Regions from separate parts of the Novosphingobium sp. genome, predicted to be linked through region 4. Evidence: riboswitches for the same ligand, from Rfam matches in the RefSeq annotation. Region 4 holds a riboswitch; each other region holds the start of a gene.
What was found. Region 4 has a riboswitch for cobalamin ahead of ABDW49_RS23025 (DUF1852 domain-containing protein). Riboswitches for the same ligand answer to the same signal wherever they lie in the genome.
Positions count from the first base shown of each region.

Region 1: another riboswitch for cobalamin. It lies ahead of ABDW49_RS09540 (HoxN/HupN/NixA family nickel/cobalt transporter); the one in region 4 lies ahead of ABDW49_RS23025 (DUF1852 domain-containing protein).
Region 2: another riboswitch for cobalamin. It lies ahead of ABDW49_RS15305 (TonB-dependent receptor); the one in region 4 lies ahead of ABDW49_RS23025 (DUF1852 domain-containing protein).
Region 3: another riboswitch for cobalamin. It lies ahead of ABDW49_RS09605 (DUF1636 domain-containing protein); the one in region 4 lies ahead of ABDW49_RS23025 (DUF1852 domain-containing protein).

Region 1 is NZ_JBCNLP010000001.1:2,043,536-2,051,414, reverse strand. Features, by position in the region: gene ABDW49_RS09550 (cobyrinate a,c-diamide synthase) at 1-22, shown strand, start outside; gene cobF (precorrin-6A synthase (deacetylating)) at 19-762, shown strand; gene ABDW49_RS09540 (HoxN/HupN/NixA family nickel/cobalt transporter) at 754-1,773, opposite strand; cobalamin riboswitch at 1,995-2,231, opposite strand; gene ABDW49_RS09535 (SAM-dependent methyltransferase) at 2,379-2,840, shown strand; gene ABDW49_RS09530 (RMD1 family protein) at 2,923-3,768, shown strand; gene ABDW49_RS09525 (response regulator) at 3,778-5,343, opposite strand; gene ABDW49_RS09520 (chemotaxis protein CheB) at 5,340-5,939, opposite strand; gene ABDW49_RS09515 (protein-glutamate O-methyltransferase CheR) at 5,936-6,775, opposite strand; gene ABDW49_RS09510 (response regulator) at 6,772-7,879, opposite strand, start outside.
Region 2 is NZ_JBCNLP010000001.1:3,333,658-3,341,536, reverse strand. Features, by position in the region: gene ABDW49_RS15315 (endonuclease/exonuclease/phosphatase family protein) at 1-557, shown strand, start outside; gene ABDW49_RS15310 (hypothetical protein) at 562-1,989, opposite strand; gene ABDW49_RS15305 (TonB-dependent receptor) at 2,001-4,187, opposite strand; cobalamin riboswitch at 4,549-4,788, opposite strand; gene ABDW49_RS15300 (hypothetical protein) at 4,927-5,205, shown strand; gene ABDW49_RS15295 (catalase family peroxidase) at 5,359-6,432, shown strand; gene ABDW49_RS15290 (cytochrome b) at 6,429-7,022, shown strand; gene ABDW49_RS15285 (LysR substrate-binding domain-containing protein) at 7,012-7,879, shown strand, end outside.
Region 3 is NZ_JBCNLP010000001.1:2,059,598-2,067,476, forward strand. Features, by position in the region: gene cobN (cobaltochelatase subunit CobN) at 1-2,681, opposite strand, end outside; gene cobW (cobalamin biosynthesis protein CobW) at 2,692-3,738, opposite strand; gene ABDW49_RS09605 (DUF1636 domain-containing protein) at 3,742-4,104, opposite strand; cobalamin riboswitch at 4,200-4,428, opposite strand; gene cobO (cob(I)yrinic acid a,c-diamide adenosyltransferase) at 4,475-5,104, shown strand; gene ABDW49_RS09615 (cobyric acid synthase) at 5,111-6,556, shown strand; gene bluB (5,6-dimethylbenzimidazole synthase) at 6,560-7,183, opposite strand; gene cobD (threonine-phosphate decarboxylase CobD) at 7,192-7,879, opposite strand, start outside.
Region 4 is NZ_JBCNLP010000006.1:684,750-692,628, forward strand. Features, by position in the region: gene ABDW49_RS23020 (methionine synthase) at 14-1,042, opposite strand; gene ABDW49_RS23025 (DUF1852 domain-containing protein) at 1,068-2,066, opposite strand; cobalamin riboswitch at 2,355-2,590, opposite strand; gene ABDW49_RS23030 (TetR/AcrR family transcriptional regulator) at 2,887-3,501, opposite strand; gene ABDW49_RS23035 (NADH:flavin oxidoreductase/NADH oxidase) at 3,640-4,797, shown strand; gene ABDW49_RS23040 (FAD-dependent monooxygenase) at 5,458-6,696, opposite strand; gene ABDW49_RS23045 (helix-turn-helix domain-containing protein) at 6,696-7,340, shown strand; partial or broken gene ABDW49_RS23050 (IS3 family transposase) at 7,447-7,743, opposite strand.

The DNA.
Region 1 (7,879 bases), on a different contig from region 4:
GATTGCGCAGGCCAGCGCATGATCGAGCTGGTTCTGATCGGCATCGGCACGGGCGGGCCGGATCAACTGACGCTGGCGGCGGTGAAGGCCATCAACCGCGCCGACCTGATCCTGATCCCCCGCAAAGGCGCCGACAAGGCCGATCTGGCCGATCTGCGCCGGGCCATCTGCGAGGATGTTCTGACCAACTCGGCCACGCGTATCGCGGAGTTCGATCTGCCGGTGCGCGATCCGGCACAGCCGGATTATCTGCGGCGCGTGGATGACTGGCATGATGCCATAGCCAAGGTCTGGCAGCGGACCATTGCCGATCACCTCACGGATGGCCGCGTGGCGCTGCTCGTCTGGGGCGATCCGGCGCTTTACGACAGTTCCCTGCGCATTGCCCGGCGCCTGCCCGATGTGAGCGTGCAAGTCGTGCCGGGGCTGATGTCGATCAATGTGCTGACCGCCGCGCATGGCATCACGCTCAATGAGGTGGGGGCGCCTTTTCTGGTCACCACCGGGCGGCGGCTGCGCGAGGAGGACTGGCCTGCGGGCGTCGAGACTGTGGTGGTGATGCTGGATGGGGAATGTTCGTTCCGGCATCTGCCGCCCGAGGGTATCGCGATCTGGTGGGGCGCCTATGTGGGCATGAGCAACCAGATGCTGTTGTCCGGTCCTCTGGCGCAGGTGAGCGAGACCATCGTGGCGGCACGGGCAGAGGCCCGCGCGCGCCACGGCTGGATCATGGATATCTATCTGCTGCGGCGATCACGCTGACCGCACCTCGACCTCGTCGAGCCGCTTGAAGCGGTAGATCGCGAAGGAGAGCGCCCAGCTCAGCGCGAACAGGCCGACGATCCCGAAGCCCAGCAGGTTGAAGCTGCCCGCCAGATCATCGAACACATCCCACAAGCCGCCGGTCAGACGCAGATGGCTGGCGATCAGTGCCAAAGTCTCGATCCCGCCGATCAGGATCGCCACCAGCGCCGCCACCAGCGTGATCGTCATATTGTAGTAGAGCTTGCGGATCGGCTTGACGAAGGCCCATTCATAGGCGCCCAGCATCATGATGCCGTCGGTGGTGTCGATCAGCGCCATGCCCGCCGCAAACAGCGCCGGGAACAGCAGCACCACACTGAAGGACATGCCCTGCGCGGCCTGAGAGGCCGAGAGGCCCAGCAGCCCTACCTCGGTCGCGGTGTCAAAGCCCAGCCCGAACAGAAAGCCCAGCGGCGCCATATGCCAACTGCGGGTGATCAGGCGGAAGAGCGGGCGCAACAGCCGCGCCATCAACCCGCGCCCGGCCAGCAGCATGTCGAGATCCTCCTCGACATAGACGCCGCCCGCCAGCACCCGGCGATAGGAACGATAGACCGCGCGCAGGATCATCAAATTCATCCCCGCGATGGTGAAAAGGAAAAAGGCCGAGACGCAGGTCGAAATCAACCCGCCTGTTGCCTTGAAGCCCTCGATTCCCGTGGCCGCGCCCGCCATCAGCGCGATCAACAGCGTGGCCACCAGCACCACCGCCGAATGGCCGATGGCGAAGAAGAAACCCGTGCCGACCGGGCGCTGGCCATCCTGCATCAGCTTGCGCGTCACATTGTCGATGGCGGCGATATGGTCGGCATCGACTGCATGGCGCAGCCCCAGCGTATAGGCCAGCAGCGCGGTCCCCAGCATGCCGGGCGCCTGGTGCAGCACCACCCAGCCCCAGATCCACACCCCCAGATTGGCCACCAGCAAAAAGGCATAGAGTGCCCCGATGCGCCGCCGCAGCGGCGTCATCCCGCCGCTGGTGGCGGAAGCCTGCCCAGCACCTTGAAGTAAACGTTCCATCTTGCAACACGTCCGTCGGCGCCCGCGAAACGACAGGCCGCGCCACCGCCGAAGCGGTCGGCATGCCAGAGGCGCGCGCCTGCGACGCCCGAAAGCATGCCCGTTAGGGCCCGGCCATACTGATGTCGCCCAGACGGTGGACCGTGCCATGGCCATCCCCTGGGCCGTGGCAAGAGCGACCCCATACCGGCAGGTCTCCTGGCTCGCGGGTCGTCACGCGATGCGCAGCCTTCCCGAGCCTCGCATGATTTTGCGTCCGGCCCAGTGGCCGTGCCGACCCTCCTTGGGGTGACACAGGCGTATCGCGCTCGCCGCTCACAGTTGCAGGGACAGCCCGGTTTCGGATCCTCGATCCTTACCGTGTTCCCTTTCAAGCCCTTGCGGGCACCGGTGCGGGATGCAAAACCGGCAGGACCGGCTTGCTCGGGCCTGATAGGGCAGATGGAGGGCTTGGCCAAGGCGCTTTCGCGGCCAGCGGGCCAAATCTTCTTTCCCGGCCCAAGGTTGGCTGCCTATACAGGGCCTGCCTGCGGATCTGGTTCGGGAGCAGCATCATGGAGTTCAGCCTTACCCCCATCGGCCATGTGCGCGGCGGACGCGCCGATCCGCTTGACGATCACTGGGGCGAGAGCCGGGCCGCCATCGACCTGGACGCGGACCGCTTCGGGCCGGAGGCGCTGGCGGGGCTGGCGGATTTCAGCCATGCCGAGGTGATCTTCCTCTTCGACCGCGTGCCGCCCGAGCGCATCGAAACCGGCGCCCGACATCCGCGTGGCCGCGCCGACTGGCCACTGGTGGGCATTTTCGCCCAGCGCGGCAAGAACCGGCCCAACCGGCTCGGCGTGACGGTGTGCCGGATCCTCGGCGTCTCGGGCACGAGGCTGGAGGTCGAGGGGCTGGACGCGATCGATGGGACACCAGTCCTCGACATCAAGCCGGTGATGCGCGAATTTCTGCCGCGGGGCGATCTGCGCCAGCCCGAATGGTCTGGTGCGCTGATGGCCGATTATTGGTAAAGGTTTGAAAGAGCGGGGTGTCGCGCAAGCGAAACCTGCCGCTGGCAGGGAGATCCAGCGCTAAAGCGGAGCAGCTTCCTTCATGGCCCTTCCCAAAACCGCAGGTCTTCCCGATTTCGTTCTGCTCGGAGGGGTGCCCGAGGCAGCGCGCTATCGCCTGAGCGCAAGACTGATCGGCGAGCGGATCGACACGCGTTACGTCGCCGACGCGCAGGCGACCGGCGAATGGGCCGGAAAAGCGGTGTTCGGACCGGGGCTGACCATCGTGTTTCGCGATGGCGTGGTGGTGTCGATCAGCGATGAGGAGGTGGCGCAGGATTTGCCCGACGCGCTGCTGCTGCCTCATACCTTCGATCCCGAGGCCTTGCCCGAAACGGAAAGCACCGTGCTGATCGTCAAGCCCGGCTCCAACGACAAGATCGCGGCGGACGGACAGGTGCAACTGATCGACGCCAGCCCCGAGCGCTTCCTGCTGGTGGCCGTGGTCCTGGCGCGCAGCGTGATGCTCTCGCGCGACGAAATCCTGGTGTCCGAAGCCTTCGACCGGATCAGCCCCTTGGTGGCCGATCTGCACAGCAACGGGCAGGCCCATCTCTCGATCAAGCGGGCGATGCAGCTGGTGGGCAATGCGCTGGCGGCGCGGCATCGCATCATGGGCAGCGCTCAGGCCAATGACCGGCCCGATCTGCTCTGGGACCACCCCGATCTCGACCGTCTCTACACCCGTCTTGAGGACGAATATGAGCTGGACGAGCGCCATGAGGTGCTGGAGCGCAAATTCGTCGCGCTGGGCGATGTGGCCGAGGTGCTGCTCGACATCGTGCGCGACAAAAGGGCTTACCGCGTGGAGCTGGCGATCATCGCGCTGATCGGTTTCGAGATCGTGATCTCGCTGGTGGATATGGCGATGAAATACGCGGGGCGTTAGGAAGGCGTTTCAAGAAGCCGGGGCCTGCTGCCCCGGCGCGCCATGGGCGAGCAGCAATTGCTCCAGTGCCTCATAGGCCACGGGCTTGACCAGATGATGGTCGAAACCGGCCTGTGCCGCCAGTTCCTTGTCGCGGTCCTGCCCCCAGCCGGTCTGCGCCACGATCAGCGTCTGGCGGAAGTCATCGTCCTGACGGAAAGCGCGGCAGACCTCATAGCCATCCATCACCGGCAGGCCGATATCGAGCAGAATGGCGTCGGGCCGATAGTCGCGCGCCGCCTCAAGCGCCTCGCGGCCATCGTTGACCACCTGAAAGTCGTGGCCCATTTCCTCCAGCATCCAGCCCATGCTCATGGCGATCATGGCATTGTCATCGACCACCAGAACCTTGAGCGGGCGGTTGGCGGCGGCCTGCGGCGCATCCTCGGCCATGGCTTCACCTGCCACCGCCTGAGCAAGCGGCACACGCAGGGTAAAGGTGCTGCCCTGCCCGATGCCGCCGCTATGCGCCTCGATGGTGCCGCCATGCATCTCGACCAACTGCCGCGCCAGCGCGAGGCCAATGCCAAGCCCGCCCTTGGCATGGACCGAATGATCCTCGATCTGGGTAAAAAGCTGGAAAATCCGCGACTGCATCGCCGGGGGAATGCCCAGCCCATTGTCGCTGACCGCGATCACCGCCTCGCCGTTCTCGACGCGCAGCGACAGACCGATCTGCCCCCCTTCGGGCGTGTATTTGGCGGCATTGTTGAGCAGATTGCCCAACACCTGCGCCATGCGCGTCAGATCGGCATCGAGCCAGATCGCGGCATCGGGCACATCCACCGTCAGCCTGTGACCATGGCTTTCGATCAGCGGGCGGCTGGCCTCCAGCGCGAGGCGGACGATCTCGGCGGCCTGAAGGCGTTCGCGGCGCAGTTCGATCTTGCCCTGGCTGATGCGTGAAACATCAAGCAGATCGTCGATCAGCCGCACCATCTGCGTGAGCTGGCGGTCCATCATCGCGCGAATGTCCTCGGCGCTGTCGCCATCGGGCTTGCGGCGCAGCACATCGATCCCGTGGCGCAGCGGCGCCAGCGGGTTGCGCAATTCATGCGCCAGCGTGGCGAGAAATTCATCCTTGCGGCGGTCGGCCTCTTCCAGAGCGGCGCTACGGGCTTTCAGTTCGTCGCGCTGCGCGGCGATCTGCTGGCGCTGGCGATGGAGTTCGAAGAAAACATCAGCCTTGCTGCGGATGATATCGGGCTCGATGGGCTTGTGGATGAAGTCGACCGCGCCCGCCTCATAGCCGCGAAAGCGCCGCTGGCTGTCGGCATTGCCCGCCGTCACGAAGATGATCGGCACATGGCGGGTGCGGTCATTGCCGCGCATCAGCTCGGCCAGATCGAAGCCCGACAGGCCCGGCATCTGCACATCGACCAGCGCCAGCGCGACATCATGCTTGAGCAGCAGTTCGAGCGCCTCGTCACCCGAGCGCGCCTTGAGCAGCACCAGCCCATCGCGCCGCAGCAGGGCTTCGAGCGAGAGGAGGTTCTCCTCCAGATCGTCCACCAGAAGAAAGCTGACGGGGGTCATGCGGGGTGGTTCCTTCCCGGATCACCCCGGCCCAGCTCCAGTAGGAAGGCCGAAATGTCCTCGATTGTCATAATCTTGGCCTGCCTGCATGCCTCGATGGCAGCTTCGGGCATGGCGGTGGCATAGGCACCTTGCGGATTTTGCACAATGGCCGTTCCGCCAGCATCGGCGATGGCGCGCAGTCCGGTTGCGCCATCCTGATTGGCGCCCGTCAGCACGATGCCCACCAGCGCCTCGCCATAGGCGTCCGCCGCGGTTTCGAACAGCACATCGATGGCCGGGCGCGAGAAATAGAGCGGCTCATCGCTGGAAAGCGACAGGCTGTGGTCCTGCTCGACCAGCAGATGGTAATCAGGCGGGGCGAAATAGACGGTGCCGGGGGCGATCTGCTCCTTGTCCTGCGCCTCGCGCACGGGGATCGCGCATTTGGACTGGAAGAGTTGCGGGATCACGCAGTCACGGTCAGGGCGGATATGCACCACGATCAGGATCGGCAGCGGGTAATCGGCAGGCAGCACCGGCAACAGCCCCGAAAGCGCCGCCAGCGCCCCCGCCGACGTGCCGATCACCACGGCCCGAGGCGTCGTTTCGCTCATCCTTCGGTCTTCTGGTAGATCTTGTCGCCGGTTGCCAGTTCGCTGAAGCTGGGAGCATGGGCGGAAAAGCGCAGGCTCTCCTTCGAGCCCAGCCCGAGGAAGCCCTTGCGGGTCAGGGAGTCATTGAAAAGCCCCACCGCGCGATCCTGCAAGGGCCGGTCGAAATAGATCAGCACATTGCGGCAGGAGATCAGATGCATCTCGGCAAAGACCGCATCGGTGACAAGGCTGTGATCGGAGAACACCACGCGATTGCGCAGGCTCTTGTCGAAGGCGCCTTTGCCATAGGCGGCGGTATAATAGTCCGAAAGCGAAGATTTCCCCCCCGACTTGCGGTGGTTCTCGGTGAAAAGCTGGAAGCGTTCGAGATCGTAGATCCCCGCTTCGGCCTTGGCCAGCGCGTCCTGATTGATGTCGGTGGCATAGAACAGCGTGCGCTGCTCCAGCCCCTCCTCGCGGAAGAGGATGACAAAGGAATAGAGTTCCTCGCCCGTGCTGCAGCCCGCGATCCAGATGCGCAAGCTGGGATAGGTGCGCAGATGCGGGATCACCTTCTCGCGGATCGCCTTGAAATAGGATGGATCGCGGAAGACCTCGCTGACCTGCACCGTCAGATAGGACAGCAGGCGCGGCAGCATCTCGGGATCGTGCAGCACATCGTGCTGAAGCGCCGAGATGCTGCGATAGCCCAATTGCTCGCGCGCCTGCCTCAACCGCCGCTTGATCGAGGCCTGCGCGTAATTGCGGAAATCATAATGATAGCGCCGGTACAGCCCTTCGAGCAGCAGGTGGATTTCGATATCCTCCACCCGCTCACTGATGAGACCATCGCTCATCGCGGCATCCACACGCGCACGAGCGAGAGCAGCTTTTCGACATCGAGCGGCTTGGCCATATAGTCATTGGCCCCGGCGCGGATGCAGCGCTCCTGATCGTCGGGCATGGCCTTGGCCGTCAACGTGATGACCGGCAGCGCCTTCCACGCCGGATTGCGGCGGATGGCGCGGGTGGCGGCCAGACCGTCCATCACCGGCATCATCACATCCATCAGCACCAGATCGATGGCGATCTCGTTCTGCGCCGAGGCCTTTTCCAGCACCTCCAGCGCCTCGCGCCCGTTGCGCGCGATCTCGATGATCGCGCCGCGCGGTTCGAGGATGTTGGTCAGCGCATAGACATTGCGGATGTCATCCTCGACAATCAGGATGCGGCGGCCTTCGAGAATGGCGTCGCGGTTGCGCGCCTTGCGGATCATCGTCTGCTGCTCGTCCGACAGATCCGAGACGACCTGATGCAGGAACAGGCTGACCTCGTCGAGCAGGCGCTCGGGCGATTTGGCCCCCTTGATGATGATCGATTTGGAATAGCGCCGCAGCTTCTGCTCATCGTCGGCAGAGAGGTCGCGCCCGGTGTAGACGATCACCGGCGGGAAGGAATAGGCCTCCTCGCGGCTCAGCGTTTCCAGAAGCTGATAACCCGAGGCATCGGGCAGCGACAGATCGAGCACCATGCAGTCGAAGGTCTGGTCCTTGAGCAGTTCCAGACATTGCGCCGCCGTGCCCGCCGCCACCGTCTCGACATCCTGCGAGGCGAGCAGGCGTTCGACGGCATCGCGCTGCACATCGTCATCCTCGACCACCAGCACGCGGTGCATGCGCTGGGCGAGCTTGGCCTCCAGACGGCGCAGCACCTCGGCCAGATCCTCGCGTTTCACGGGTTTGAGCATATAGCCCACCGCGCCCAGCGAGAGCGCGGTCTGCGCGTGATCGCTGCCCGAAACGACATGGATCGGGATATGCCGCGTCTGCACATCACGCTTCAACCGATCAAGCACCGACAGCCCCGACTGATCGGGCAGACCCACGTCCAGCACCACCGCGCTGGGCATATATTGCTGAGCCAGCACCATGGCCTCTTCCGCCGTGCTGGCGACCAGCGCC
Region 2 (7,879 bases), on a different contig from region 4:
AGGAAGTGGATCTGGGCGGGCGGCGCGCGGGCTATCGCAGCCAGATCGAGCTGATCGCGGCGGCATCGGGCCATGGCTTTGTCGCGGTCCAGCAGAACCGGGTGATCCCCGGCGTGTCGCGCCACGGCAATGCGATCCTGAGCCGCTGGCCGCTGGAGATCGTGGAGGATCTGAAGCTGCCGGGCCGCGTGGCGGGGCGGGGCTGCCTGATCGTCGATGTGGCGGGGCCGGAGCGCCTGCGGGTGGCCTGCCTGCATCTCAGCCTTGGGGCGGCGGATCAGGCGGCGCAGCTTGCCGTCATCGCCAGAGGGCTGGCGCGGGCGCCGCGCTGGGTGGCGATGGGCGATTTCAATTGTGGCGGCGCCAGCGCGCCGATTGCCGGTTTCTGCGCGCTGACCGACGGGCGCCCGGCCGGAACGTCTCCGGCAAGCTGGCCTTCATGGCGGCCCCGGCGGGATTTTGACCATATCATCGCCAGCGGCGATCTGGCGCCGCTCGACTACCGCGCCGATCCGTTGACCCTGTCGGACCATCGCCCGATCTCGGCGCGGATTTGATGGTTCAGGCGCGCCTCAGCCGCTTCCAGCCGATCCACACGCCGCTGACCGAAGTGACCAGCCCCAGCAGCGACCACAGCCACAGCCAGATGTCCCACAAGGGGCGGTGGAGCGTCAGCGCATTGAGGTCCCATTTGTGAAGCAGATCGAACAGCCAGCGATAGGTGCGGCGGCGCGAGTCCAGATGTTCGATGATCACGCCGGTTTCGGGATCGATATGCAACCAGCTTTGCGCGGGGTCGTCGAAGCGCAGGCGCAGGACGGGCAGACGGGGCAGGGCGCCTACATCGTACCAATAGGCATCGGGCGCGGTCAGCCGCTCGATGGCGATAAGGTGGCCGGAGGGGATGAGGGTTTGGGCGGCCTTGGCGATGGTGGCGTCTGAGGGCCTTAAGGCTTGTCCGTTACTGGCATCGTAGACCCGACGAATGCCATCGCCGTTGAAGATCGCAAGCCGCGCCAGCCCGCCATCGCGCGACAGCCGGATCTGCCTTGCATCGCTGCCCAGGGCGCGCAATCGCTCCAGCGTCACCGATGGCATCGGCGTGCCCATCGCATAGGCACGCTCGGCTTGCTCCGGCAGATCGGCCTTCTGGAACAACCGTCCCGGATCGACCGAGAGCCAGCCGCTGAAAATCCATGCCATCAGGAACAGGCCTCCGCCAAGCCCCGAGACATGGTGCCACAGCATCCAGCCGTGATAGGGTGTCATCCGCCCGCCCTTGAAGCGCCGGTGCCCCACACGCGTGCGCAGCAGGCCGATCCAGATCCCCGCCAGGGCTCCGGCGATGCAGGGGCCCGAAACCCATAGCACCACCTGCCGCCATGCCGCATTGTCCTGCCTCAGCACGGTGGGATAGAGCCAGTGCGGCACCGACCCCAGCCAGTTCCAGAAACGGATGCGCTGCGTCGTGGCCTGCACCACCGCGCCGCTGCTGGAGGAAACATAGAGCTGTGTGCCCGCCGCATCGGCCAGGCTGACCTTCCACAAGGGGCGGTGGCGGTCGAAGCCGCCCGCGACGGTCCATTGGTCGCGGGTGATCTGTTTGACATCGCGCACCGTTGTATGGCTGAAACCCTGCGCGACCCGCCTTGCTACAGCCGCATCCACCGGGGGCAGCACGGCGCCGCCATGCGCGGGCAGGGTGATTGTGGGCGCCCCCCATGGTTCCAAGCGCCACACCGGCTGGCCATCGCGCATCTCCAGCGTCAGGGCGCGTGTGTCGGGGGAAACGGGTGGCGGCACATTCACCGCCCGCCAGTCGATCGCCTGCGCTCCCGCCAGCTTTTGGGCGGGCGAGAGCGAGGGATAGGGCACATAGATCATCACCAGCCCCGAGGCGAACCACATGGCAAACAGCAGGCAGGTGACAATGCCCACCCAGCGGTGGGTCAGGTAAAGCCAGCGTTTGGCCTGATGCTGCCATGCCATGGTTCAGACCCTCAGAACTTGGTGCGCAGCGAGACGTCGACCGAGCGCGGGCGGCCCAGAATCCACTGCTCGTCATTGTAGGTGGTCTGGGCGTAGGCCTTGTCCAGCAGGTTGTAGATATGGACATCCACCGAGGCATGCCGGTTCACGGCATAGGCCAGCCCCGCATCCACCACCGCATAGGCCGGCACGCGGAAGGTGTTGGCGGTATCCGAGTAGGTGTGCCCGACATAGCGCAGCCCCGCCTGAGCGCGGATCTGCTTGGTCGCATCCCAGCGCAGCCACAGATTGGCGGCCTGTTGCGGCACATTGGGCGGCGCCTTGCCGGTAAAGCTGACCCCGCCGGAGAAGAAGTCGTCATAGCGCGCCTTTAGCACCGTGCCATTGGCGTCGATCCCGAAACCGGCGGGCAGATTGAGCGACACCCAAGCCTCGATCCCCTTCGACGATTGCTGCCCCACCTGCTGGATCGGGCTGGAGAGCGTCTGCTGATAGAGCAGGCCTTTCTTCACGATGCGATAGGCCGCCAGCGTCGCCGTGCCGCGCCCGCCCCAGAAGCTGCCCTTGGCGCCCACTTCCACCTGATTGCCGGTGGCATTGCTGAACTGGGTCTGGGCGGAGGAATAGGTCGTCAGCGTGCCGAGCGGATCGGTGCCCGTGCTGTATTGCGCATAGAGCGACACGGTCGGCACCGGCTGATAGACGCCGCCCACGCGCCAGGTGGTGTTGGTCAGTTTCTTGTCGAACACAAACGCATCCACGCCGCCATTGCCGGTGGGATAGGTCCGGGTCCAGCGCTTGATCTCGTCATTCTCATGCCGGATGCCGGTGATGAGCGAGAACTTGTCTCCGAACTTCAGCCGGTCTTCCGCGAAGAAGGCATATTCGGTCGTCTGGGTGCGATAGCGTGGAGCAATCCCCTGCGTGTCGTAGAACAGGCCGGGGTTGAAACCGGTGGGCGTCACGCTGTCTTCCTGCACGTCCGATCCGAAATCGTTCGAATAGGTGAGCGCGATGCTGTTGACATCAAAGCCCACCACCAGATCGGTGCTGATGTTGCCCGACAGCGGGATCTTGAACGTGGCGCTGCCCTGATCGCCCCACTGGGTCTGGTCATGGCCGATGCCGAAATTGTCGGTGCGATAGATGTTGCCGGGCGTCGCGGGGCTATAGTTGTAGCCATTGTGGCAATTGCCATTAGCCCCCACCCAGCAATAGCTTTCCAGATCGCGCCACTGGCGTTTGCTGGTCAGCACATAGCCCAGATTGGTGAGGCTGATGCTGTCTGACGGCGTCCAGTCGGTCTGCAAGGTGGTGCGGTTGTCGCGGTAACGTATATGCGCGTCGCCCACATTGTAGTTCTGATGGCGCAGCCCCAGATCCAGCCTGCCGTTCACCAGCGGCGTGCCGGTGTATTTCATCGGATGCTGGTCGCCGTAATCCTCTCGCAGGGTGAAGGTCAGTCTGTCGGTGGTGGCCCAGCGCAAGGTGCCCGACAGCGCCAGACTGTCCGAATGCCCGCGATCGACATAGCCGTCCGAACGACGATAGCTGGCATCGACACGGTAGGAGAGCCGCTCACCGATCGGCCCGCCAAGCCCGGCGGCGGCATGGAAGGTGTTTTGCGAGCCATAGCCGATCTCGCTCTCGAACTCGGTGCGCTGGGTGTTGGGTTTGCGCATGATCACATTGACCGCGCCGCCCAGCGATCCCTGCCCATAAAGCACCGAGGCCGGGCCGCTGAGGATATCGATGCGCTCGGCCATCCACGGGTCGGTGGGGAAGGTGATGGTGCCCGCCGCCGGGAACAGACGCACCCCGTCGATCAGTTGCAGGATCGAGCCTTGGCCGGCAAAGCCGCGCGCCGCCAGCGCCGTGCCGCCATTGCCGGGGTTGCCGACATTGAAGAAGCCGGGCGCGCGCGCCTCGGCCTCGGCGATGGACATGTCGCCGCGCGCGCGGATCGCCTCGCCATCGATGCTGGCGATCGAGGCGGGGGTCTCGAGCGGGGTAAGGTTGAGGCGGCTGCCGGTGGCGTCGGGCCGGGTGAGCGTCTGGCTCTGCTGGCCGATGACCAGGATGTTGTCGGCCTCTGCGGCGGTCTGGGCCTGAGCGCTGCCGAGCGGCGCCAGCATGCTGGCGGCCAGCCAGATCGGGCGCAGGGCCGTCTGCGGCCTCTTGCGAAGGTTGCGTGTCATATGGGTGATCCCCCTGTTTCTTTTATCGATATCGTGATGCGTGCCGGGTGCGATGCCGGTGCGGCCTCGCCGGGCCTGCGAACTGCCGCCGCGGCGGACAAGTTCTTTACGGTTGGCGCGGTGTTACACCCTGTTTCACCCAGGGTTACGGACGGGGCCTGACGGTCTCTTCATCATCAATCTCCGGCGCCGGGCGACGGGCAGGGGGCAAGGTCTGGCCCGCGCCGATCCGGCACGGTCAGTCCCGCGCCGAAACGAGGCGGGCAGGCGCTGTGGCCCGCTCGCTGCGGCGTCCATGGCCCCCGGCCATGCTGATCGTCGCTCAGACGGATATCCGTGCCTTGGCCATCCCCTGGACCGGGCAAGAGCGACACGCAGCGGCAGGTCTCCTGGCTCGCGGGTCGTCGCGCGGTGCACAAGCCTTCCCGAGCCCCGCATGATTTTGCGTCTGGCCCAGTGGCCGCATCCCGCGCCTTTGGCAGGATGCCGCGTGCATCGCACTCGCCGCTCACAGTTGCAGGGACAGCCCGGTTTCGGATCGGATGATCCTCACCTTGTTCCCTATTAAGCCCTTGCGGGCACCGATGCGGGTTGGGACGCGACAGGTTGTCCTGTCGTCATCACGGGCGCTTAACATCAGAATTCATGCCCTGATGCAAGTTTGAATTGCCGGTGACAGACGGCATGAATGGGGGCATGGCACAAGCAGGCCATAACAGGCCGCAGGGGATGATGGTCCATGCTTCCGGTCGAACAGATCGAACGATTTGCCCTGGCGGTCGAGCTGCTGGGCGGTCCGCATGCGGCGGCGCGGACCCTGGGGCTCAGCGAGGCGGAGATCGACGATCTGTGCATCGGCAGGCGGGCGCTGCACATCGATCTGCTGCAGGCGATCTCGCGCGCCTTGCTGCTGCATGCCGAGGCCTGCCGCCTGATGGAGCGGCGCCTGTCACCGGCCTTTCACGACAACATCCTGCCCGGACAGGACCGGCGAAAAGGCGGTGAGGAAGAGGAATAAATCCCTCTCTTCGACAAGCCCAACCATCAGGGCTGACAAGAGAACGCATCCTTTTGGGTGATGGCTTCGTATAAGAAACGGATATATGAGGTCCTCTCATACGTCCGATATGTTCAAGCCTTCCACGCCAAGCCTTGCCGACAGGATGTCTCCATGCCGCCAACACGCAATCCTCTTGTTCCCGCCGCGCTGATCGGCGCCACTGTTCTCGTGCTGGCCGGAGGACTGGGCTGGGCCGCCGGCTGGATCGGCCCGCACCGCATCAGCGGCGGCGAGGTGGCCAATGCGCTGGAAGCCAATGGCGGGGTCTTCCCCGGCTATCGCCGCGCCCATGCCAAGGGGCTGTGTTTCAGCGGCTCGTTCCAGGCGAGCGGCGCTGGGGAAGATCTGACGACCGCGTCGAGTTTGCGTGCCGGCAGCTATCCGGTGACCGGGCGCTTCTCGCTGGGCGGGGGCAATCCGCTGGCCAGTGACGGGCGCAATGTCTTCCACTCGATGGCGCTGGTGATGCGCAGCCCAGACGGGCAGGAATGGCGCATGGCGATGGACCATACGCCGATCTTCCCGGTGGCCGATGTGCCCAGCTTCGTGGGCCTGCAGCGCGCCACCACGCCCGATCCCAAGACCGGCAAGCCCGACCCGGCCCTGGTCAAACCCTTTATGGTCAGCCATCCCGAGGTGCCCGCCTTCCTGGCCTATATGGCCAAGGCGGTGCTGCCCGACAGCTTTGCCAATGCCACCTATTACAGCATCAACGCCTTCCGCTTCACCGATGCCAAGGGCGTCACCCGCTTCGTGCGCTGGCAGTTCGAGCCCGAGGCGCCGCTGACCGGCCTCGACAAGGCCAAGCTGGCGGACCTGCCGCGCGACGCCCTGTTCAAGGAGATGATCGCGCGCACCGCCAAGGGCCCCTCGCGCTGGCATCTCAAACTGGTGGTCGCCAACCCCGGCGATGTCACCGACAAGGCCACCGTGGAATGGACCGGCCCGCATCGCAGCGTGGAGGCCGGGGTGCTGACCCTGAGTGCCGTGCAGAGCGAGGAACAGGGCGCCTGCCGCGATCTCAACTTCGACCCCACCATCCTGCCATCGGGCATCGCGCCCTCTGACGATCCTTTGCTGGGCGCGCGGTCGAAGACCTATTCCACCTCCTTCACCCGCCGCGCGGGCGAGGGGCCGCGGACCAGCGCCGCCGGACAAGACATGCTGAAGGAGAAGGGTCAATGAGCCGTCATCCTCAGGACTTCCACCCGTTGCTGCGCGCGCTTCACTGGCTGATGGCGCTGATGGTGCTGGCGATGATGTTCATCGGCGTCGGCATGGTCTCCACCGCCGGGCCGCTCTATCCCATGCTGCTGGCGCTGCACCGCCCGGTGGGGATCGCGATCCTTGTGCTGGTGCTGATCCGCCTGCCGCTGCGGCTGCTGACCGGCGCGCCGCCGCTGCCCAGCGATCTGCCTCAACTGCAGCAGATGGTCGCCAAGGGCTCGCATGTGCTGCTCTATGCCAGCATGCTGGGCATGCCGCTGATTGGCTGGGCGATGCTTTCGGCCGGGGGCTATCCGGTGCAGGTGGGGCCGCTGGTGCTGCCCGCGATCCTGCCGCATGATCTGGCGCTCTATGCCTTCCTGCGCTGGGCGCATACGGTGGTGGCGCTGCTGTTCTTCGCGCTGATCCTTGCCCATCTGGGCGCGGCGCTGATGCATGGGCTGATCCGCCGCGACGGCGTGCTGCGCAGCATGACCACCGGCCATGGCGCCACCCCGCCGCTTGCCAAGGGAGACGGCAGCGGGCACATCGCTGCGCATGACGCTTGAGCAACTGCGCATTTTCGTTGAGGTCGCCCGGCGCGAGCATGTCACCCGTGCCGCCCAGGCCCTCAACGTCACCCAATCGGCGGCCAGCGGCGCCATCGCCGCGCTGGAGGCGCGCCATGACGTCAAGCTGTTCCACCGCGTGGGGCGCGGCATCGAACTGACCGATGCGGGCCGCATGTTTCTGGAGGAGGCGCAGGCCGTACTGGCCCGCGCCGCCAGCGCCGAGCAGGCCCTTGCCGACTATGGCGGCCTGAAGCGCGGCACGCTGCGTCTGGTGGCCAGCCAGACCATCGCGGGCTATTGGCTGCCCGAGCGGCTGGCGGTGTTCCATCGCCGCTATCCCGGCATCGAACTGTCGGTGGCCATCGACAACACCGAGGGCGCCGCGCGCGCCGTGCTGCTGGGCGATGCCGAGCTGGGGCTGATCGAGGGCGCCATCGACGATCCCGCTCTGGCGCAATGGCCGGTGGCGAAGGACCGCATGGTGATGGTCGGGCCCAAACCGGTCGAGGCGGTGACCAACGACTGGCTGGCGGGCGCCCCATGGATCATGCGCGAGGGAGGGTCGGGCACACGCTCGACCTTCGAGGCGGCGGTGAGGGATCGCGGGCTCGATCCTGCCGCGCTGAACATCGCGCTGACCTTGCCCTCGAACGAGGCGGTGCTGGCGGCGGTGCGCGCGGGGGTGGGGCATGGCGTGCTCTCCGCGCTGGTGGTGGGGCCGTCGATCGAGGCGCGCGCCTTGCATGCCCTGCCGTTTCACCTGCCCGAACGGCCTTTCTTCGGCATCCGCCACAAGGAGCGTTATCGCGGCAAGGCGGGCGATGCGCTGCTGGGCGTGATCAAGGCCTATGATC
Region 3 (7,879 bases), on a different contig from region 4:
TGCGCATCGAGCGCCCATGCCGAGGCGGCCAGCCATGCTTCCCCCGCGGCGTGACGGGCTTCCTCGCCCAGATGCTCTGCCGGGTCTTCCATGGAGAGGCCATAGAGGCCCGGCCTGGGTCCGAAGACGCGCGGGGTGCGGGTGAGGTACGGGTTCTCGCCGGGCTCCTCATGGTCGCGCTCGGCCAGAGCAGCAGCGGCGGCCTCAAACAATTGGGCCAGACCCGGAAAGACATCGCGAAACAGGCCCGAGACGCGCAAGGTCACATCGATGCGCGGGCGGTTCAGCAGGACGGGCGGCAGGATCTCGAAGCCGCAGACCCGCTCGCTGTCGGCATCCCAGCGCGGGGCGAGGCCCGCCAGATGCAGCGCCATGGCAAATTCCTCGCCCGCCGTGCGCATTGTGGCCGATCCCCACAGATCCACCACCAGACCGGTCGGCCAGTCGCCATGGTCCTGAATATGGCGGCGCAGTAGTTCCTCGGCCAGCTTCACGCCCTGGGCATGAGCCATGCGGCTGGGTACGGCGCGCGGATCGACGCTGAACAGGTTGCGCCCGGTCGGCAGCACATCGCTCCGCCCCCTCGCCGGTGAGCCGGAGGGACCGGGGGGCACGCGCCGCCCATCCAGCGCGGTGAGCAGGCCTTCGGTTTCGCCGGGGGCGGTGCCATAGATATGGAGCCCGTCGCCGAACTGGCTTTCCTTGATGTCGCAGACGAAGCGGTCGATCCGCACCATGGCCTCTGCGGCGCTGGCGTCCTGCGGCAGACCGAGGTCTTGGGTGACGCCGCTGGCCTGCGCTTCATCGCGGATCTGAGTGATCAGCCGGTCGCGGCGGGCGGGATCAAGCCCTTCGGCGGTCGAATATTCGTCGAGCAGGCGTTCGAGGCGCAGCAGGCCTTCGGGCACTGCGCTGGCCACCATCGCTGGGGGGATATGGCCCAGCGTCAGCGCGCCGATGCGGCGTTTGGCTTGGGCAGCCTCGCCCGGATCGTTCACGATAAAGGGATAGATCACCGGCAGCGGGCCGATCAGCGCTTCGGGCCAGCAGCGCTCCGACAGGGCGACGGCCTTGCCGGGCAGCCACTCAAGCGTGCCATGCGCGCCAATATGGACCAGCGCATGCACGCCCTGAGCGCGCAGCCACAGATAAAATGCGACATAGCCATGGCGCGGGATGCGCGAGACATCGTGATAGTCGTCATCGCGCCGGGCCGCATCGCCGCGTTCGGGTTGCAGGGCGATGAAGGCATGGCCGCGCGCCACGGCGGCGAAGTGGAAAGCGCCCTCGGCAAAGGCGGGGTCGTTTTCGGGCTGGTCCCATGCCTGCTCCAGATCCGCGCGCAGGCTGTCGGGCAGGGCGGACAGCGCCTCCCGATAGGCCGAGAGCGGCCAGGCGATGGTATGGCCTTGCAATGCGGCGGCGAGTGGTTCGGCTGTGGTGTGGTATCCGGCCGCGGCCAGCGTTGCCAGCATCGCTTCGGCGCTGGCCAAGGCATCCAGACCCACGGCATGCGCCATCTGGTCGGCCCGGCCCGGATAGGTGGAGAGGATCAGCGCCACCCGCCGATCCCGCGCCGGGGTGACGGCCAGAGCATGCCATGCGCCCACCTTGTCAGCGATGGCCTCGATCCGTTCGGGATGGGGGCGGTGCAGCGTGCGGGCGCATTGCAGATCGGGATCGACCACCTCCGCCGTCTTGAAGCTGGCGACGCCCGCCAGCAGCCGTCCGTCAACCTCGGGCAGGACGACATGCATGGCCAGATCGGCTGGAGACAAGCCACGTTCGGCACCAGCCCAAGCCGTTTCATCGGCGGTGGAGAGCGCCACTTGAAACACCGGGCATCCAGGCCCGTCGAGTGGCGAGGCACCGTTGTCGTCACGCCCGGAAAAGGCGGTGGCATTGACGATGGCGGCGGGTGTGTGGTGGCTGAACGTGGTCCTGATCCATGCCGGAGCGCCCGGAGCCTTCAACGAGGGCGCGAACAACCCCGCCGCGCGAAAGCCGCGTTTGGTCAGCGCCGTGATCAGGGCATCGATGGGCCCTGTGTCGCCGCTGGTGAGATAGGCACGATAGAAGCTGACGACCACCAGCGGGGCCTCGCCCGCGATGGGCGCATCGACCACGCCAAAACCGGGCTGATACCAGCCGCAGTCTGGAATGGTGGTGGCGCCTTCCGGCGTTGGTGCGGGCAGGCCGGCGGCGCGTGCCAGTTCGGCCAGCGCTGCCTGAGCCGCCATGGCGCCGCCTGTGTCGCACAGATCGGCAAGCTGGCGCAGCACTGTTGGGGGCAGGGTGGAGGCCGCCTCCAGCGCGGGGTCGGGGCGCCCGTCAGCAGGCAGCACGGCAAGGGCAAGCCCCTCGCGCCGTGCCAGATCGCTCAGTTGCGCGAGGCCATAGGGCCAGTAGCCCGCGCCGCCGATCAACCGCACCAGCACCGCCTTGGCGCCCGAGACAGTGCGCTCGATATAGGTATCGACGGAGAGCGGATGTTTCAGCGCTGCCAGATTGGCCAGACGCAGTTCAGGCAAATGATCGCGCCCCGCATGCCATCCGGCCGCGAAAGCCCCCAGATCGCTGTCCGAAAAGGACAGGACGATCAGCGGCGCGGGGCTCTGGCCGAGGTCGGTCGCGACCTCGGTTTCCTCCAGCCCACGGCTCTCGCGGAAGATGACATGCATCGCGGAAGGGTTACGCCGGGGCCAGAACTGTGTCCAGCACCGCGCGGACGGCGGCGGTGTCGAGGTGATCGTGCTCGGCGATGACCACCAGTTGCGTCACGCGCGGGCGCTGGCCCCAGGGCTGGTCGTACTGATGACGCACACGCTCGCCCACCGCCTGAAGCAGCAGGCGCATCGGCTTGCCCTGCACCGCCACGAAGCCCTTTACGCGCAGGATGGACTGCTCGCGCGCCAGACGCTGCACGGCGGCGACCAGCGCTTCGGGATCGCCGACTTCGGGCAGGGTGATGATGGTGCTGTCGAAATCCTCGTGCTCATGCTCGTCCTCGCCATCGTGGTGGCTGGGGCGGGCGGCCAGATCGTCCTCGGCGGCGGCATTGAGGCCGAGGATGACGGCGGGATCGATCACGCCATCGGTGACAGGCAGCATGGGCAGTGGGCGCGGCGCCTCGGCGGCGATCACGGCGCGAGCCTGATCCAGCGTTGGGGCGTCCACCAGATCGGCCTTGGTCAGCAGAACGATGTCGGCGCAGGCGAGCTGATCCTCAAAGACTTCCGAGAGCGGGGTTTCATGGTCGAGGCTGTCATCCGCCGCGCGCTGGGCATCGACCGCCGCCACATCGGGGGCGAAACGGCCAGCGGCCACGGCCTCGGCATCGGCCAGCGCGATCACCCCATCGACGGTGATGCGGCTGCGGATCGCGGGCCAGTCGAAGGCTTTGAGCAGAGGCTTGGGCAGGGCAAGACCCGAGGTCTCGATCAGAATGTGATCGGGGCGCTGGGGCAGGGCCAGCAGTTTTTCGACCGTGGGGATGAAATCATCGGCCACGGTGCAGCAGATGCAGCCATTGGCCAGTTCGAGGATCGCGCTTTCGGGGCAATTCTCGTCGGCGCAGGCCTTCAGGATTTCGCCATCGACGCCCACCGTGCCGAACTCATTGACCAGCACCGCCAGGCGGCGCCCGCCCGGATTCTGCAGCAGATGGCGGATCAGCGTGGTCTTGCCCGAGCCCAGAAAGCCGGTGACGATGGTGACGGGGATTTTTTCCAGAGACATGGCTTAAAGCTCCAGCGGGGGAATGCGGGCGATGGATTGCTTGCGGAAGATGGTGGGGCGCTGGCGCCACGGCACGATGCCGTCAGGGCTTTGCGCATAGGCGCTGGCGCCGGCCAGAATGTCGGGCACATCGGCGTCGGACAGGCGGCCGTAGACATAGGTCCAACTGCCGGGCCTTGTCAGCGCGATGGAACAGCCATTGGTGCAGGCCGAGAGGCATTCGGTGGGGCGCACTTCCACGTCGCCATCCGCATTGGCGGCGCTCAGCGCCTGCGCCAGCAGGGTGCCGGGCACGGTTTCGCCTTCCTCGGGCGTCTGGCCCGCGCGGCAGGTGGTGCAGACAAAAAGGACGGTGTTGTGACCCACGACGCTTCAATTCCCCAATGAGGCGCGCCTGCACAGGCCATCGGGCACCGAACCCGCGTTCGGCGCCTGATCGACCGGCCACAGCGCACCCCGGCTGTCCGTTTCCTCGTGCTGGCAGGTCTCCCGGCTGGCGGATCGGGGGCAGTTACGCCTTGCGTCAGCTTCGCCTTCCCGTGCCTTGCGGCCAGTGGCATCGAAGCTGCCTCATCCGTTGACGGTCGCGGGGGCGGCTGTGCTTCGGGCTTGACGAAAGCCCTGTCACATTCCCTCTTCGCCTTTTGGTGGATTGCTCCGCCGCAAGGAACCAACGCGGTGGGGATTGCGGGATTGCGACGGGGCTGTCAAGGAATGCCGCGATCAGGAGTGTACCATGACCGCCGATGCCCCCGCCCCCGAAGCTGACTTTGACCGCCACAACGCCAAGATGGCCAAGAAAAAGGCCTCTCGCGACAAGATCATGGCCAGCAAGCAGGGCGAAAAGGGGCTGGTGATCGTTCATACCGGCACGGGCAAGGGCAAGTCGTCCTCCGGCTTCGGGATGATCCTGCGCTGCATCGCGCATGGCATGCCCAGCGCGGTGGTGCAGTTTATCAAGGGCGCCTGGGACACCGGCGAGCGCCGTCTGATCGAGCAAAATTTCCCCGATCTCTGCCAGTTCCACGCCATGGGGGAGGGTTTTACCTGGGAAACGCAGGACAAAGCCCGCGATATCGCCGCTGCGCGCAAGGGCTGGGACAAGGCCAAGGAACTGATCCGCGATCCCAACATCCGCATGGTGCTGCTTGACGAAATCAACATCGCCCTGCGTTACGAATATCTCCCGCTGGAGGAGGTGCTGACCTTCCTGCGCGAGGAAAAGCCCGAGATGACCCATGTGGTGCTCACCGGCCGCAATGCCGCGCCCGAACTGATCGAGCAGGCCGATCTGGTCACCGAGATGACTTTGGTGAAGCACCCCTTCCGCGGCGGCATCAAGGCGCAGGCCGGGGTGGAGTTCTAAACCTCCATGCCAGCCTTGATGATCCAGGGGACCGGCTCGAATGTCGGCAAGTCCCTGCTGGTGGCGGGGCTGTGCCGGGCGGCACGTCGGCGGGGGCTGAGTGTCGCGCCTTTCAAGCCGCAGAATATGTCGAACAATGCCGCTGTCACCGCCGATGGCGGAGAGATCGGGCGGGCTCAGGCCCTGCAGGCGATCGCGTGTGGATTATCGCCGCATACCGATATGAACCCGGTGCTGCTGAAGCCAGAGAGCGAAGTCGGCAGTCAGGTGGTGTTGCAGGGGCGGCGCATCGCCACGGTAAAGGCGCGGGAGTATGCCGCGCTGAAACCGCAGTTGATGGCCCCGGTTCTGGAGAGCTTCCATCGCCTGAAAGCTGCCCATGATCTGGTGATCGTGGAGGGCGCGGGCAGCCCGGCGGAGGTCAATCTGCGTGCCGGAGACATCGCCAATATGGGCTTTGCCTGCGCCGCGCAGGTGCCGGTGGTGCTGGCAGGCGATATCGACCGGGGCGGGGTGATCGCCCAGATCATCGGTACAAAGGCAGTGCTCTCGCCAGAGGATGCGGCGATGGTGCGCGGCTTTCTCATCAACAAGTTTCGCGGTGATCCCTCGCTGTTCGACGATGGCTATCGCCTGATCGAGCAGCGCAGCGGCTGGCGCGGTTTCGGCGTGCTGCCGTGGTTCGCGCAGGCCCATCTGCTGCCCGCCGAGGACGCGCTCGATCTTGGAGCCGTGTCATCGGGCGGGCGGGTGAAGGTGGCCGCTCTGGCCCTCTCCCGCATCGCCAATTTCGATGATCTGGACCCGCTGGCGCAGGAGCCCGATATCGATCTGGTGATGGTCCGCGCGGGGCAGGCGATCCCCGGCGACACAAAGCTGGTCATCCTGCCCGGCAGCAAGAGCACGCGCGGCGATCTGGCGTTTTTGCGCGCTCAGGGCTGGGATGTCGATCTGGCGGCGCATGTGCGGCGCGGCGGGTATGTGCTGGGGATCTGCGGCGGTTATCAGATGCTGGGCAGCGTGGTAAGCGATCCCGAAGGACTGGAAGGCCCGGCGGGCGAGATGCCGGGCCTCGGCCTGCTGGAAGTGGCGACCACCATGCAGGGCGACAAAAAACTGACGCAGGTTCAGGCAATCCACGCCGCCAGCGGGCTTCGGGTGGAGGGCTATGAAATCCATCTCGGGGTCACCAATGGCCCCGATTGCGCGCGGCCCTTCGCCCATATCACGGGGCGGCCCGAGGGGGCGATCTCGGCGGATGGGCGCATCATGGGCAGCTATCTGCACGGCCTGTTTACGCAGGATGGCTTTCGCTCGGCCTTTATCGCTAGCCTTGGCGCGCGGCCGTCAGGGTTGGCCTATGGCGCCCAGGTGGAGGCGACGCTCGATGCTCTTGCCGACCATATCGAGGCCCATGCCGATGTGGCCGGGCTGTTGGCGCTGGCGCAATAGGCGTCAGCGCCGCGTCCATTCATGCTGGTGGTTTTCCTGCCAGCCCGCACGATGCAGCAGGGGCGTATCGTCGGTAAATTCTGGGTGGCCGATGCAAAGCCATGCCGAGAAGGCCCAGCCTTCGGGGACCTCCAGCAGGCGCTCGATGGTGTCGGGATCGAGGATCGACACCATCCCCAGCCCCAGATTGTCCGCCCGCGCCGCCAGCCACAGCGTATGGATCGCCATGGCTGTCGAGGCCTGAAGCGTGGCAGGGATGCTGTGCCGCCCCAGGCCGTGCCCCTCGGCCGGATCGCTCACGGTGAAGACAGCCAGTTGCAGCGGCGCCTTGTCCAGCCCGGCCAGCTTGAGCCGGTTGTACTCGTCCAGCCGCTCACCCTCATAGCTTTGCGCGGCCAGAGCGTTGCAGGCGATGAAATTGTCATGGACCGCCTGGCGCAGCGCGGGGGCTTCCACGCGGATCACCCGCCATGGCCGCGCATTGCCCACCGAGGGAGCCAGATCCATCGCCGCCTGCAAGCGCTCGATCCGAGCCTCATCCAGCGGCGTATCGAGGAAATGACGCACATCGCGGCGCCAACGCATGATGCGCTCCAGCGTGGAGGCCTCGTCCTGCGTGAAATCCATTTATCTTGTCATCCCAGTGCGGCGGCAAGGCGCAGCCACTCTGCCTCCATGCCCGGCAGACCCAACCTTATCAAGCGTGGCGACCATGGAAAGATGCGGCTCCAGATGCGATGGTCGGCCAGATGGTTCTGAGCGGCCTGCGCATCCGGCGTGTCGTAAAGGCGGAAGAGATGCGTCCCACCCGCCAGCGCCCAGCCATGGGCCAGCGCCAGCGCATCGATCCGCTCGACTTCCTGAGCCAGACGCCGCGTCGTCGCCTGCGCCCATGCGGTGTCGCGCAGCGCGGAGGCGCCGATCTCCAGCGCGGGGCCTGCCACGGGCCACGGGCCTGCCATAGCGGTCAGGCGCTCGATGGTGGACATATCGCTGATGGCAAAGCCCAGCCGCACCCCGGCAAGACCATAGAACTTGCCGAAAGAGCGCAGAACCACCAGCCCCTGATCGCCCGCCAGCGGCGCCACCGACATCTCGGGCAGCGGATCGGCAAAGCTCTCATCCACCACCAGCGTGCCGACCCGGCCCTTCAGCGCGATCAGATCGGCGGGCGGGATGATCCTGCCGTCGGGATTGTTCGGATTGACCACCACCGCGATCTCGGCGCCGGCCAAGGCTTCGGGCGTGGTGACCTCTTCCACGTTGCAACCAGCGGCGGTGAAGCAGGCGGCATGCTCATTGTAGGTGGGCGAGAGCACGCGC
Region 4 (7,879 bases):
TTCTAACTGGCTGCTAGGCCGAGAGTTCTTTGCGCACGATCTCCGCGCCCGCACTCAAGGCATTCAGCTTGCCGCTGGCGACCTGACGAGGCAGGGGAGCCATGCCGCAGTTGGTCGACGGGTAGAGTTTGTCGGCATCGACAAACTGCAGCGCTTTGCGCAGCGTAGCGGCCACTTCTTCCGGCGTCTCAACGGTATGATTCGCCACATCAATGGCGCCAACCATCACTTTCTTGCCGCGAATCAGTTCAAGCAGATCCATCGGGACGTGCGAGTTATGGCACTCCAGCGAGATAATATCGATGGTGGACGTTTGCAGCTTGGGGAACGCCTCTTCATATTGCCGCCACTCCGAGCCCAGCGTCTTCTTCCAGTCGGTGTTGGCCTTGATGCCGTAGCCATAGCAGATATGCACCGCCGTTTCGCACTTCAGCCCCTCAACGGCCCTCTCCAGGGCGGCGATGCCCCAGTCATTCACCTCGTCAAAGAACACGTTAAATGCGGGCTCATCAAACTGGATAATGTCGACGCCGGCGGCCTCGAGCTCTTTGGCTTCCTGGTTGAGGATCTTGGCGAATTCCCAGGCCAGCTTTTCGCGGCTTTTATAGTGGTCATCATAGAGCGTGTCGATCATGGTCATCGGCCCCGGCAGGGCCCATTTGATCGGCTGCTTGGTCAGCTGGCGTAAAAATTTGGCGTCTTCAACGAAAACGGGCTTTTGGCGCGCGACCGCCCCCACGACGGTTGGCACGCTCGCCTCATAGCGATTGCGAATTTTAACCACTTCGCGTTTCTCGAAATCGACGCCGCTGAGGTGCTCGATAAACGTCGTGACGAAGTGCTGGCGCGTTTGCTCGCCATCGCTGACGATATCGATGCCGGCCTGTTGTTGCTCTGCCAGCGACAAACGCAAGGCGTCCTGTTTCCCTTCGATTAATTCTTCATTCTGCAATTTCCAGGGCGACCACAGGGTTTCCGGTTGGGCCAGCCAGGAAGGTTTAGGCAAGCTGCCGGCGGTCGACGTAGGGAGCAATATTTTCATAATAGATGACCTGTATTTGAGTGAATCAAAGCGCGTAGTGAGCAGACCATTGCTCAAGAATGGGCTTGTAGGGCTTGATAAATTGCTCTTCCGTAAATTTCCCCTGCTCAATCGCTAACTGGCTACGCTCTTCGCGATCGTAAACAATCTTGGTTAATGAATGATCCTGGTTATTCAGGCTTGGCTGATAGTATTGCCCCGCCGCCGAGTTGGCGTTGTAAATTTCAGGTCGATAGATTTTCTGGAAGGTCTCCATCGTGCTGATGGTGCCGATCAGTTCCAGATCGGTGTAATCGCTCAGCAAATCCCCGGGGAAATAAAACGCCAGGGGCGCAACGCTATTTTTCGGCATGAAGTAGCGCACCTGCAGGCCCATTTTTTTAAAATACCGGTCGGTCAGCGAAGCGCCGTCTTGCCGATATTCGTCGCCCAACACCGGATGTTGATTGCCCGTCCGATGATAGGTGTCTTTGCTGGACACGCTGAGGCAGATCACCGGCGGTTTGCTGAAATTCTCATGGTATGCGTTTGAATTGACGAAGTGCTTAAAGATATTGCCGTGCAAATCGCCGAAATCATCCGGAATGTTGAATTCCGCCGTGTTTTTATTGTGCGCCGGCAGCAAGACGCTAAAGTCGTAATCGCGCACGTAAGACGAGAAGTTATTCCCGACGATGCCCTCAAGACGCTTTTGCGTTTTTTTATCAATGATGTTGGTTTTCAGGATTTCAATCACCGGGAAGCTGGCCCCCTGATCTTCAACGCGCATCTCAACCGAAATGATTTCAAGCTCAACCGAATAGCGGTCGGCCTTGGGGTTATCCCAATGCGCCAACGAATTGAAGCGATTGTTAATCATCACCAGCGTGTTGCGCAGGTTCTCCCGGCGGTTTTCCCCTCTGGCCAAATTGGCGAAGTTGGTGGTGATACGCGTACTTTCAGAGGGGTTATAATCTTCATCCAAGCGCAGGCTCTTGATGGTGAAGTTGAAATCCAGCGCGGGCTGGGCGTGTGCGACAGGCATGCGACATCTCCTTCGGACCAGCAGGTTGGCTGGCCCGTCATGACGGTTCGGGATGATGGATGGGTGGGCGCGCGCCGCGTCAGGCGGGGATGAACACCGTTAACACGACGCGCCGACGCATTCGCGCATGGCTTGCCGGGGGGAAACAGGACTGGAAACATCGGCCGATCACCTGCTTTGCCGGGCGGAGGGGCCGAAGGAAGAACGCGCCAGCATAAGCGTCGCCGCAGGGCATAGACCTCCGGCGCGTGCGACAAGCGCGATCCACCGGAGGAACCCCCGTCCGAGGAACGTTATGGCGCCGAAGGCAGGTCTCCTGGCTTGCGGGTCATCACGGTGGTTCCGGCCTTCCCGAGCGCTTTTGCAAGGCTCAGTGACACGAAATGGAACCACCGTTCGCCGCTTACAGTTGCGGGGGCAGCGCCGGACTCTGCCCTTTCGGGCACCACCGGCTTCCCGTCTTAGCCCCACCGCGCGGACCCTTGTGGAATCTGGGATGGGGAACCTTGACAGGATGCAGAGACACCATCTCAGCCAAGCTGTCAAGTATCATATAAAGAAATCTTTATATGTGGTTATCTAGGCCAGCGTTCACAGCGATCCGCTCAGCTTTGAAAGAGACAGGTCATTTTTTGTACTTAAGATTTGCAGCTCTTTGATGGGGTGCAGCCATTGTAGTTAATTGTCTGCCGCTGAGCCTATGACTGCTTTCAGCGCCTGGCATCGCCGCCCTGAATGGCGGTTTTGTCAGCGTTTCCAGCGAAGACCGGACGGCGCGGAGCCGGCAGAGCAAGGCTTGGTTAACCGCCGTAGCTTCCAGTCAGACCAATAAACGGACTGCACATCCGCCAATTTTCAGCAAATCCGAAGTTGTGGCTCCGCTGCTAGCCTGCAACGACATTCCCTCAAGCAAGGTATTCAATCCGCTGGCAAGGGCATCGACATCTGCATCGGCCGGGAGCTGGCCATCGCTCACGCCTCGCGTCAATCGATCGCGGAACGCCTGCTCCGTCTGCTTGCGCAGCGCCTTGAGCGCGTCAGCGACATCAGCTGCATCGTCGGGAATGTTCACCGCTGCCGTCACGACCAAGCATCCGCACGGCACGTCCTGCAGCGTCAGAATACGCGCGGCTGAGGCGAAGAAGCTCGATATGGCCAACCTGACATCTGGCTCGGCAGCCATCTCGTCGCGGTTCTGGTCCCAGTAGGTCCGCTCGTAATGGTCCACTGCGGCCATGAAGAGCTGCGCCTTGTTGCCGAACTCCCCGTATAGGCTGGGCGGGTTGATCCCCATGGCAGCACAAAGCTGAGCGATCGACGCCGGCGCGAAGCCATGGCGCCAGAACACGCCAAGCGCTTTCTCGAGCGCGGCCTCGCGATCAAAACGGGCCTTACCCTTGCTGCGGTGGAGCGCGATTTTCGCTTCGGTCTGCATGATGCTCCCTTGGTCCTCGCCATTTTTTGATCGCGAGGGGTTGACTGTTTGTATCGATCACTACAAATGAGGGGTTGTAGCGTTCATTACAAATAGACTCGTGCAGCCGCATTGCAAGCGGCTCAATCACAGAGAGACATGATGGCTAATCTTTTCGATCCGCTGGAGCTGCGGAGTGTTCGGCTGCGCAACCGCCTCGCCCTATCGCCAATGTGCCAGTACGAAGCCACCGACGGCTTCGCTAACGACTATCACCTTGTCCACTATGGCAAATTCGCCTTGGGCGGCTTCGGGCTTGTGATGGTTGAGGCCACCGCCGTAGCGCCGGAAGGCCGAATCACTCATGGCGACCTTGGCTTGTGGGATGATGCCCAGATCGACGGTCTCGCGCGCATCGTGTCGATGGTGAAATCGCAGGGCGCCACGCCGGGGATCCAGATCGCCCATGCCGGTCCCAAGGCGAGCATGCAGCGCCCCTATTATGGCGACGGTCCGCTGACCGATGAAGATGTCGCTCGAGGCGACCATCCCTGGGCCGTCGTGTCGGCTAGCGCGATTCCGGTCGACGATGGCTGGCTGACGCCTGAGGAACTCGACGCAGACGGCCTCGCGCGCATTCGTGGCGCATTTTCTGATACGGCTCGCCGGGCGCTTGCCGCCGGGTTCGAGGTGCTCGAGATGCACGCCGCGCATGGCTATCTGCTTAACTCGTTCCTGTCGCCGCTCACGAACCAGCGCACCGACACCTATGGTGGCAGCCTCGAAAATCGCATGCGGCTTCCGCTTGAGATCGCTCGCGACCTTCGCGCGATCTGGCCCGGCGACAAGCCGCTCTTCGTCCGCATCTCCGCCGTCGATGGTAGCCGTGATGGCGTGACCATCGAGGACAGCGTGATCTTCGCCCGCGAGCTCGCAGCCATTGGGGTGGACGTCATCGACGTCTCGTCCGGCGGCGTCGGCCGCACCTATGATCACCCGAATGGATATGGTCATCAGGTGCCCTATGCCGCGCAGATCTCGCGTGACGCAGGCATTCGTACAATGGCGGTCGGTCTCATCGTCACTCCTGCCCAAGCCGACGCGGTCGTCGCCCATGGCGAGGCAGATATGGTTGCGATTGGCCGCGAGGCGCTCCACGATCCGCACTTCCCGCACCGTGCCGAGCGGGCACTCGGCGTGTCGAGTGCTGAAACCCCCTTTGATAGCTGGGTGCCTCAGATTGGCTGGTGGCTCAATGCACGCGAGCGAAAGATCCGGCGGCTGGACGGTGCCGCTTTGGCCGAACAGGCACCTTAAATCCTGACGGCGCCATAGGTCCATAAGTGGGGATGGTCATCGCTCATTGGCGGTTGGGTGCAACCACTCGCTCTGATGCCGCGACCATCCCCGTTAACGTCATGCTCGTTGACGGCGGCATGCGGCGCCACTCCTTCTAGACGTCAGAAGGCCTGGCTGATGAAGAACGGCCCCACGGCGAATGGCAATTTTTGGGCTAAATTCCAACGTCCGATGGTGGTTTTGGAAACGGAAGCAAAGTCCCAAGGTCTGGCGTTCATCGCCTCCGTGGGCGAGGTGAATGATCGGCAGCTTTGCGACGCCAATCGGACCTGCGGACGGCAGTTATGTCCGCGAAACAGGCCTAAGCTTTGCTCGCTGGCGGCGCCAGGTTGAAGTCGTGCTTGCGGTCAAACGGCTGGCGGGCGGGGCTTCGATCCAAAGCGTGGCCGCCAATCTCGGCTGCGAGAGAGTTCCGAGTTTCATGACAACGTTCAAAAAAAGACGCTTTGTAGCTTGCCTGGGCGCTACATGGTAGAGCGGTGTCCATGGCGAGGTTAGGAAGGCCTCTTTGATTGTATCGGCAAAGCTGCTGAGGCAGGATATGCGTAGTAACGATACATCGTATCTCTTTACGCCATGCGTCGAATATATGTATGGCAGTTCTGCAAGAGACAGTTGTTATAGATCGATTTCCCGTTCGAGAATCTTGCGATTGCGCTCTTCAAGTTCGCGGTCGTCCGCCGGGAACAGCGTCGACATACCTTCCGTCGCAGCCCTCTCCTGCACCGCTTCGACAAACGGGCGCAGCCCGTCTTCATAGTCACGGAAAGCAGCGGCGTGATCGTCTGGCTGTTGCTGCAAGGCGTCGGCCAGACGTGCCGCTCCAATCAGCGCCATCGAACCGCCCATGCCGGCGACCGGCGACACGCAATAGCCCGCATCTCCCACCAGAGCGACGCGCCCTTTCGACCATGCCTTTATCCTGATCTGGTTCGCCTGATCGAAATAGAAATCGCCCTCGACGGCGACATGCTTCAGCATAGCAGGCACCTTCCAGCCGAGGCGTTCAAAATGATCGAGGATCAGTTGGCGTTGCTGTGCCTTGTCACGGAAATCATAGTCGATCTGCTGCTCGCTGCGGAACGCCAGCGCGATATCGGTGCGGTCGTCATAGCCGTTCAACATGGCGGTCAGACCGGGCTGGCTGAAGACCTGCGTGCAGTTTGGCGGCAGCAGACCGGTTTCCGGAACCACCCGCAAATAGAAATAGCCGCCCATGTAATAGGAGGCCGCGTCGGCATTGTCGAACACCAGCGATCTGGTGTTGGAGCGATTGCCGTCGCAGCCAAACACCAGCGCATAGCGATGGTGCGATCCGTCGTTGAGGGTTACGCAAACGTCATCCGGCCCTTGCCGCAACTGCCGGATGGATCGCCCGAAGCGTAGATCGACGGCACCGTCTAAGGATGCGAACAGAATATCGAGCAAATCGTCGCGATGGATCTCGTAACGCGCCATCGTCTGATCCTCGGCGGGCGAGGCTGCCGTCAGCTCGCCAAGGGTCGTATCGTGCTCATCCTTGAACGCGAAATTGCGCGGAGGAAGCGCCCTGGCCCGCACGGCATCAAACAGCCCCATGCGGCCGAGAATGTCGATCGTCTCACCCTCGATATCGACGGGCGTGCCGCCCCGCCGCAAGCCCTCAGCGGTTTCGATGATCGTGACCCGGTGGCCGAGCCTTGTCATCCAAAAGGCGGTGGCCAGGCCCGCGAAGCTTGCTCCGCTGATCAGCACGGGGAGGGTTTCGGTCTTCGCGGGCGTGGAGATGGAGGTTGACGGATGGGCCATGGCGCTCTCATTATCGATGACAGTTTCTAGATTCGATCTATAAATATACTCAGTACAGAAAGAAGGCAATGCCCGAGCCGACCGCCCCAAGGCGCACCCGAAAGCGATTGCTGACTCGTCAGGCTATTTCCGATGTGGCGACCCGGCTTTTTTTTCAGCGGGGCTTCGACCAGGTGACGATCGACGAGATCGCCGAGGCGGCCGATGTGGGGCGGATGACGGTGTTCAACCATTTCCCCCGCAAGGAGGACATGTTCTTCGACCGCGAACAGGAAATCCGCGACGTGGCTTTCACGGCGATCCGGACGCGGGAGGCGGGCATGTCGCCCATTCGGGCCCTGAAGGCGCTGGCGCATCGCCTGATCGAGGAACCCGATCCTTCCTTTCCGGTCTTTTGCGACACCTATCTTTTCGTTGAAACTGCGTTGGCCAGTGAGGCGCTCAAGGCGCGGGCCCGCCAGATGCGCGACGATTTCGTGAGGGGGCTGGCTGGCGTCATGGCCGAAGCCGCCGGTTGTCCGCCCGATGATCCGCATGCTTTTCTTGCCGCCGGATTAATCGCTTCGGTGTGGAGTGTCGCTTTTACTCAGGCGCATGAGGCTTATGGCCGCACTGGAGACCAGGCCGAGGCAAACCGCATGTTCCTGATGCTGATGGAAAGAGGGATGGCCGGGGTGGAAGTGGCGATGGAGACCACTGCCTATATCTTGTAATCACCCGGATTGTGGTGAAATTTGATTTCCTGCTGTTGCTTTTGGGGACTGAAAGGTTGCTGTGTCTGACCTGCTGTCGGTTTGAAGGGCACCGAGATAAGCTTCTTTAGGCTACCCCAGCCCGGCGTTCGAAGTCGATAGGGCTGAGATAGCCAGGATCGAGTGCCTGCGGGTGGGATTGTAGAAACGCTCGATATAATCGAACACATCGGCTCTGGCCTGATCGCGTGACCGGTAGACCTTCTTGCGGACCCGTTCGGTCTTGAGGGAAGAGAAGAAGCTCTCCATCGCCGCATTTGTCCCAGCAATTGCCCGATCGGCTCATGGAGCAGGTCACGCCATTGTCCTGCATCAGGCGTTGAAACTGCTCACTAGTATGTTGGCTGCTCTGATCCGAATGATGGGAGCAGGGCAACCGTGCGCTTCTGGTTCTGATCAATGAGTCCTGACCCGAAAAGCTGCGCGTTGGGGCCTGAAGCGCCTTTGATCGCTGTTGCACAGGCGAACGGGGCGAGGGGCGCATCAGGTCAAGTCCTTAG